2 regions of the Klebsiella sp. B345 genome follow, and region 2 is predicted to be linked to the other one. Evidence: predicted binding sites of a transcription regulator. Region 2 holds the regulator's gene; the other holds the start of a gene.
The links. The regulator Fur, encoded in region 2, represses iron uptake genes when iron is present. The targets are predictions, from matches to a motif close to ATAATAATGAGAACNACTATCAA.
Positions count from the first base shown of each region.

Region 1: a site for Fur is predicted at 2,129-2,151, ahead of ACMYSO_RS04715 (TonB-dependent siderophore receptor). Genes of this name have one in related genera too.

Region 1 covers NZ_CP180443.1:1,004,336-1,008,826, forward strand. Annotated here, with positions in the region: gene ACMYSO_RS04705 (alpha/beta hydrolase) at 1-4, opposite strand, end outside; partial or broken gene ACMYSO_RS04710 (alpha,alpha-trehalase) at 227-1,965, shown strand; gene ACMYSO_RS04715 (TonB-dependent siderophore receptor) at 2,229-4,349, shown strand; gene emtA (membrane-bound lytic murein transglycosylase EmtA) at 4,398-4,491, opposite strand, start outside.
Region 2 covers NZ_CP180443.1:4,489,321-4,493,811, reverse strand. Annotated here, with positions in the region: gene ybfE (LexA regulated protein) at 1-159, shown strand, start outside; gene fldA (flavodoxin FldA) at 309-839, shown strand; gene fur (ferric iron uptake transcriptional regulator) at 1,132-1,584, shown strand; gene chiQ (ChiQ/YbfN family lipoprotein) at 1,668-2,000, opposite strand; gene chiP (chitoporin ChiP) at 2,048-3,451, opposite strand; gene ACMYSO_RS21050 (DUF1345 domain-containing protein) at 3,927-4,491, shown strand, end outside.

The DNA.
Region 1 (4,491 bases), 1.8 Mb from region 2:
TCACCCTCACCCTCCTCACTCTGCTAATCATCCCGGCCACATCACCTGCCGAGCGGCATAGGTTTTTTGTTTTGCCGTGTCGCCTGCCTGCCGGAGCTGACAGGTAAATTGTCTGTTTTCACGCAAAATGTTATCTGCGACACCCCGGACAACGGATCTTCGTCTAAGGTTTCCAGATGGTCAAACGCAGTGGTAAGACCGTCTGAAATAATAAGGAGAATGCCCCATGACGAGTCAGGTTTCACGTCGCCCCCCTACGCTACCCTACGCTTTAGCGCTGGGAGGCGCGCTGTTCGCGCTATCGACCCTGAGCGCCCAGGCCCTGGAAAATCCCCCCACGCCGCAATCCCCGGATATTCTGCTCGGACCGCTGTTTAACGATGTGCAAAGCGCCCGGCTCTTTACCGATCAAAAAACCTTTGCCGATGCCATCCCCAATAGCGACCCGCTGATGATCCTCGCCGATTATCGAATGCAAAAAAACCAGACCAGCTTCGACCTGCGCCATTTCGTCGAGCTCAATTTCACGCTGCCGCGGGAAAATGACCAGTATGTGCCGCCGAAAGGCCAGACGCTACGTCAGCATATTAACGGCCTGTGGCCGGTGCTGACCCGCAGTACCGTTGAGGTCGAGAAATGGGATTCGCTGCTGCCGCTGCCCAAACCGTACGTGGTTCCCGGTGGGCGTTTCCGCGAAGTCTATTACTGGGATAGCTACTTCACCATGCTGGGCCTGGCGGAGAGCGGCCACTGGGATAAAGTCGCCGATATGGTGGCGAACTTCGCCTCTGAAATTGACACCTGGGGGCATATTCCCAACGGCAACCGCAGCTACTATCTGAGCCGCTCACAGCCGCCGTTCTTCCCGTTTATGGTGGAACTGCTCGCCACCCACGACGGCGATCGGGCGCTGAAGACCTTCCTGCCGCAGATGGAAAAAGAGTATCAGTACTGGATGCAAGGCGCCGACGCGCTTGAGCCGGGGAAATCCAATCAGCGGGTGGTGCGCATGGAAGATGGCGCGTTGTTGAACCGCTACTGGGATGATAATGACACTCCGCGCCCGGAATCCTGGCTTGATGATGTCACCACCACGAAGAACAACCCCAATCGCCCGGCCACCGAGATCTATCGCGATCTGCGTTCCGCCGCCGCCTCAGGCTGGGATTTTAGTTCGCGCTGGATGGATAATCCGCAGCAGCTGGGCACCATTCGTACCACCAGCATCGTCCCGGTGGACCTGAACGCCCTGATGTTCCATATGGAGAAAGTGCTCTCCCGGGCCAGCAAAGCGGCCGGGGATAACGGCAAGGCGACGCAGTACGACGCCAAGGCCAATGCCCGTCAGAAGGCGCTGGAGAAATACCTGTGGAACGATAAAGCGGGCTGGTACGCCGATTACGATCTCAAGACCCATAAGGTCAGAAACCAGCTGACCGCCGCCGCCCTGTTCCCGCTGTACGTCAATGCTGCTTCCAGCGAGCGGGCCGCGAAGGTGGCCGCTGCCGCCGAATCGCAACTGCTGAAACCCGGCGGTTTAACCACCACTACCGTCAACAGCGGCCAGCAATGGGATGCCCCCAACGGCTGGGCGCCGCTGCAGTGGGTGGCTGCGCAAGGGTTGCAGAACTATGGTCAGAAAAAGGTCGCCCTTGAGGTCAGCTGGCGCTTCCTCAGCAACGTCCAGCACACCTACAACAGTCAGCAAAAACTGGTTGAAAAGTATGACGTCAGCTCGACGGGCACCGGCGGAGGCGGCGGTGAATATCCGCTGCAGGACGGCTTCGGCTGGACCAACGGCGTGACGCTGAAAATGTTGGATCTGGTTTGCCCGCAGGATAAACCCTGTGACTCGCTGCCGGCCACCCGCCCGCTCGACGCGCCAAGTACCACCAGCCCCCCGCCACCACCGCACCTGCCGCCAACGATGCGATAGCCGCTCCGGCTGCAAAAGCGGCACCGTAACCCTCTGAATATCTTCCCTCCTGGCTACCAGATCTGGTAGCCAGTCATCACGCCTTCTGCTCCGCACGCCCCGGTCTATCCGCGCTGAAGTGAATAAACAGCAGTCTTTTCATGGCTTTTGATTGTCACGCTACGTAATCACCGCTTGATAACGCAAAGCGTAACAATAATAATTCGCATTACTTTTTTACGAAAGAAGACACTTTCGCCTTTTCCGTAGCGGCGTACAGGAGTACCAGGCTGCGGTTACTCAGGATTATGCCATGATCGCCCGCACCACCTTTAAACGCTCCGCGCTCCTGTGCGCCCTGGCCGCCGCCTTCCCTCTCGCCAGCGTGGCGGAAGAGACCGTGGTCGTCACCGCGCAACCCGTTGACTCCGCCACCGCCCCCACCGAGGGCTATAGCGCGAAAACCTCCGCCGGGGCCACCAAAACCGACCAGCCGTTAATCACCACCGCGCAGTCGGTCTCGGTGATCACTCGCCAGCAGATGGATGACCAGGGGGCCAACACCATCAGCCAGGCACTGGAATATACCCCAGGCGTGTACTCCAGCTTTGGCGGCGGCGCGACCCGTTTTGATACGGTGTCATTACGCGGCTATCACGGCGGCGACGTAGATAACCTGTTCCTCGACGGCATGCGCCTGATGAGCGATGGCGGGAGCCACAACGTCCTACAGATTGACCCGTGGTTTATCGAACGGGTGGATGTGATCAGAGGCCCCTCCTCGGCGCTGTATGGCCAGAGTGTCCCCGGCGGCGTGGTTAACCTGACCTCGAAACGCCCGCAGTTTACTTCCGAGGGCCATTTCCGCCTGAGCGGCGGGACGCAAAACACCAAAGGGGCCGCCTTCGATTATACCGATGCCATTAACGATCAATGGGCTTACCGGATTATCGGGATGACGCGCAACAGCGACACCCAGTACGACAATACCCGTGAAGAGCGTTATGCCATCTCCCCGTCCTTGCTGTGGCAGCCGGATACCGACACCTCGTTGTTACTGCGCGCTTACCTGCAAAAAGATCCCTCTGGCGGCTACCATGGCTCGCTGCCGCTGGACGGCACCCGCTACGCGCACAACGGGCGCAAGCTTTCCACCAGCACCAATGAAGGCGATCCGTCAGACGGCTATCAACGTCGTGAGCAGATCTACAGCTACGAGTTTACGCATCAGTTCGACGATACCTGGTCGGCCTATTCCGCCGGGAGCTACACCCACACTAATGTCTCTCTCGATCAGGTCTACCAGGTCGGCTGGGTTGGGGACAGCGACATGCTGGCACGCGGCTACAGCGGCTCTCGCGGCTCGCTCGATGCGTGGTCCACCGACAACCGCCTGCGCGCCGACTTTAACACTGGGGAGCTGGCCCATACGCTGATCCTCGGTGCGGAATATCACCGCTTCCGCAACGATCTGTGGACTGGTGCCGGCAGCGCCTCACCGCTCGATCCGTTTAGCGGCTATACCGCGCAAACCGGGCATACCGTGACCTACAGCGATAACAATAATCGTCGCTACTATCAGACCGGCATTTATCTGCAGGATGAAATGGTGTGGGATCGCTGGCATCTGGACGTCTCCGGCCGTTACGATCGCATCGTCTCGCAGCAGGTCAGCGATACCTTCGGCACCTCCAGCCGCCGTTCCGATGACCATATCAGCGGTCGCGCGTCGTTGCTGTATGCCCTGGAAAACGGCCTCTCGCCGTACCTGAGCTACAGCCAGGCCATTACGCCGGCGATGCTGCCGGGCGCCGATGGAACCTTACTGAAACCCACCACCGCCGAACAGCTGGAAGCGGGGCTGAAATTCCAGCCGCCGGGTAGCCGCGATATGTACAGTATCGCTATCTATGATTTAACCCAGAAAGATGTGGCCACCCGCGATCCGAATATCGCCACCGCCACCTTTATTCCAGCCGGTAAGGTCCACTCGCAAGGGGTCGAACTGGAGATGCATAACCAGATTACGCCAGAGCTGAGCACCCTGGCCTCCTACACCTGGAACCGCCTGCGTTTCCAGGACACCAAAGATGGCACCAACGACAATACGCCGCAGCTCACGCCGGATCAGATGGCTTCATTCTGGGCGCGTTATCAGTTCCCGGCCGGGATCAGCGCGGGGGCTGGTGTGCGCTATATCGGTAAACAGTGGGCTGATGATGCGAACACCGAGCGTCTGCCGTCGGTGACGCTGCTGGATGCGATGGTCCGCGCCGATCTCGGCGTCTGGTCACCGTCATTGAAAGGGGCTTTTGTTCAGGTCAATGCCAACAATCTCAGCGACCGGGAGTATATCTCCGGCTGCTACGGAACGGGCAACTGCTACTGGGGTGCCGAGCGCAGCATCACCGCCACCGTCGGCTACGACTTCTGAAAAACGCCCCCGGTGGTCACCTACCTGCCGGGGGCATACTCCAGATGGCTACATGGCATCCAGCGCCTGCTGCAGCTTCCAGATATAGCGGGGAGCCTGCGGCGCGGGATGCTTTTTCGCCACGTGTTCAAAGAACTCATCG
Region 2 (4,491 bases):
AAAGTTCGCGGGCTGAAGCGTGTTGAGCTAAAACTCAACGCGGAGGCAGTAGACGCACTCAATGAGCTTGCGGAAGCACGCAATATGAACCGCAGCGATTTGATCGAAGAGATACTCATGACTCAGCTGGCAGCCCTGCATCGCCAGGATAAAGCCTGAAAATCCTCAAAAAAACGCTTTCATGTAGCAGAGTGTGCAGTCGGGCGTGATTGCTGTTTCCGCCCCCTCGCCTGTTCTGCTATGATTGCCGTTATCTGCGGGCATTACGCCACTACCACATTATTAAGTTTCAAGAGGTTATTTTACTCATGGCAATCATCGGCATCTTTTTTGGCAGCGACACGGGCAACACCGAGAATATTGCAAAAATGATTCAGAAGCAGCTTGGTAAAGATGTTGCTGATGTTCACGACATTGCCAAGAGCAGCAAAGAAGATCTGGAAGCCTACGACATTCTGCTGCTCGGCATTCCTACCTGGTACTACGGTGAAGCACAGTGTGATTGGGACGATTTCTTCCCGACGCTGGAAGAGGTCGACTTCAACGGTAAACTGGCTGCGCTGTTTGGCTGCGGCGACCAGGAAGACTATGCAGAATATTTCTGTGATGCATTAGGCACCATTCGCGACATTATCGAGCCGCGCGGCGCCACTATCGTGGGCCACTGGCCGACGGCGGGCTACCATTTTGAAGCCTCTAAAGGCCTGGCGGATGACGACCACTTCGTCGGTCTGGCTATCGATGAAGATCGCCAGCCTGAATTGACCAACGAACGTGTCTCGCAGTGGGTGAAGCAGGTTTCTGAAGAGCTGCATCTCGAAGAAATCAAAAACGCATAATGATCAAACGGCGTTACCTTATGGTTTCGCCGTTTTGATAGGTAAAAGCAATAAAACTAATAGCTACAAGTTTTTAACTTTTAACCACATATCTGTACAATGTCCTCTGATTCGATGAGGTCAGGTGACGCAGTTTGTAACTGGCACCTCGTTTTTAACAGCATACAAGGCACGATGCTTGCGGTTTTCATTTCAACATGGCAGTTCTATAATGAGACGCATTACATCGGGTGATTCTCTGTATTACTTCCGCTGATGGAAGTAGATCGATTAGCAACAGGACAGATTCCGCATGACTGACAACAATACCGCATTAAAGAAGGCTGGCCTGAAAGTCACACTTCCACGATTAAAAATCCTGGAAGTTTTGCAGGAACCGGATAACCATCACGTCAGTGCGGAAGACTTATACAAACGCCTGATCGACATGGGTGAAGAAATTGGTCTGGCTACCGTTTACCGCGTACTGAACCAGTTTGACGATGCAGGCATTGTTACCCGCCATAATTTCGAAGGCGGTAAATCTGTTTTCGAACTGACGCAGCAGCATCATCACGATCACCTTATCTGCCTTGATTGCGGCAAAGTGATCGAGTTCAGTGATGACTCTATTGAAGCGCGCCAGCGTGAAATCGCTACCCGTCACGGCATCCGTCTGACCAACCACAGCCTGTACCTGTACGGCCACTGTGCAGAAGGCGATTGCCGCGAAGATGAGCATGCACACGACGCGGTGGAAAAATAAGTTTCCCGCGTGCAAACAGTAAAAAGCCAACCTGACGGTTGGCTTTTTTTATGCACTGATTATGCGGAGTTGGCAGGAGGTTATCAGGGTTTGGTATTGTTGCTGCGGATCTCTTTCCAGATCTGGTCGCAACGCGCCTTCACCGCCTGATCGTTGCCGGTGCGGGTCGCCAGAATACACTGCTGGTAATCGAGGACTCGTACGCTTTCCTGGTTGGCGAACTGCTGATGCTGCTTATCTTCTTTCAGCACATCCAGCACGCTCTGGCAGGCCTGGACTTTGTCCGGGTTACCTTCCGCCGTATTAATGCAGGCGCTGTAGGCATCTTTCAGTTTTGTATCTTCTTTCGGCGCAGGAGACTGCGTACAGGCTACCAGCCCTGATGCCATTAGTGCGATGAGCAATAGTTTCTTCATCATTAACCTCTCAGAGTTGCGGCAGGTTCAGGCCTGCCGCGACGGCATCAGAAAATAGTGAACGGGGCAATAACCATGAATTTCACGTCACGCTCATCCTGGAAGATGTTGCCATAACCACCGCTCCAGCTCGGGATATCGGAGTGGTTGTCGTACTGCGTGAAGTGCAGTTTGAACAGCGTACCTTTGGCTCGCCCGTCCTGGACGGTATACATGGCATCCAGGCTGTAGGCAGACTCTTTCAGACGGGTATCCGCGTTGTAATAAGCGTCCGGCGTGGACATTCTGCCCGGCTTAGCATCCCATGCGTAAACGTATGATGCGCCAAACGCCCAGCCCGGCATGTTCCAGTTTTTCATGTCATACATCGCGCCGAAGAACACCGCTTTTTCACCGTTGGCGTTGAAGTCAGAGCGGTTATCCCACCACACATCAAGACGACCGTTGGACGACGCATAGGTTGGGGTCATACGCTGCAGGAAGTAACCCTGCTGACCGTCGGCTTTCACCCAGGTCCCTTCCAGGCGCAGGTCAAGCACATCAGCGACCTTGTAACCGAAGGTCAATGCCTGCAGCCAGGCGGTACCGTCGTAAATATCGTTGCTGCCGCCGTTGCTGACTTTGTCACGCGTACCGTAGAACTGGTAGCTGGTGTTTAACGGCGTACCGGCAATATCAAATTTGTAGCTGGCTTTGGCAAAATACTGGTCGATATAGCCTTCAGCCTGACCAAACGCCGCTTCCAGCACGAGGTCATTTTTAAAATCGTATTTGGCGCCCAGTGAGTGCAGATAATCGACTTTGGTTTTCTTGTCGTTCTGGTAGAACTCATCCATCTCGATGTGCCACGGCGCTTTATATTCGTTCGTCCACATGTAGGAGAAACTCAGCGCACCGGCGTCGCCGTAATCAAAATTGGCTCCGGCTTCAGCACCCTGGTAGGTACCCGGCATAAAGCTCCAGTGCGGAGCCAGCAGCGTTTGCCCGGTTGGCTGGATATAACCAGCACGCGCCCATACCGGGCCGTATTTAAATTTCGCCGCGGCCTTATACAGGCTGATCCCGCTCTTATCGCCAGAGTAATCTTCGTCATACGCTTTATTTCGTGAAGAGAAGGCAATTTCGTTCGGGTGTCCGCTTTCGCTGCTTTCCGCCATTTCGATGGCGGTAAAGGCCGCCACGTCGATACCGAACATATCGGCAGCATAACCAGACTGGAAGTCGAGGTTGGCGTTCCAGGTGGAGTGAGAAAGGTTGGTTTTGTACTTATCGCCGTCGGTCACATCTTTACGGTCACGCTCACGCTGCCAGTAATAGATACCGCCGGTTAATGTGGAATCATCAATAAATCCTGCTGCGCTGGCCTGCGGAACAACGATCCAGCTCGACATCGCGGTGACGGCGGCAATAGCCAACGCCAGCGTACTACGTTTGCCACTAAACGTACGCATGTGCATATCCTCTTTGACGTTTTAAAAGCGGTGCCAAGGGCAAACCGCGAAAAAATAAATAAGACTGCTAAAAAGTGGAGCGGTAAAAATCCGCATAACCACTATTGATAGACTATTTTTCGTGACGCGAATTATCAATCTCTTTCGCCGACCAAAGCTTAAGATTATGACAAAGCGCACATATTCTATTTCTTTTTGTTACAATATTAGCCGTCATACTTTTATCGCGGAAGTGCTTGCAAAATCAGGACAAAAAAGAAATGAAAGCGCTTACAACGCTTTTTCACGCCAACATCGCCAGCAGACCCGGAGGAAAATTCAGCCAGCTGCAAACAAGATTAATTCGCATCACGAAAATTACCGCCCCTGCTTGTTGGCGCATCGTTTCAGCGGGAATATTTGTCGTCCCCTCCTCCCGACGAAATTCAATGATCTACAGTTAATCTATTCATTGCCTTATAAAGTTATTGAAGCCATGCGTTTTGAGTTAACAACTTATTTTCAGGGGCGATTCTGGCTGCTGCTGGCGGTGTGCGCGGCATTAATAAGCTATTTCTTACTACCGCGAGGATTGGGGACTATTCAGCGCGCGTTGATTAGCTGGAACGTGCTGGCGTGGCTGTATTTGCTGTTTATGTGGTTGAGAATGCTGTTAACCAACGTCAGCGATATCCCACGTATCGCCAGAATACAAGACCAGAGCGCGACCCTGGTATTAACCCTGATGATACTGGCCTGTTCGGCCAGTATCATTACCATTCTCAGCGAGCTTTCCACCCTGAAGAACCTTACCGGTGGCACCCGGGTACTGCATCTGGTATTGACGGCAACCACTCTGATTGCCTCCTGGACTTTGTTACCAAGCTCTTTCGCCATGCATTACGCGCACCGACATTACCTGACCCTCAGCGATGAGGTCACGCCGATGATTTTCCCGGAAAAACCCGACGCGCCGGGTTATTGGGATTTTCTCTACTACTCCTTCACTATCGCCGTCGCCTCGCAAACCGCAGATGTCGCTACGGGGACCACCGACATGC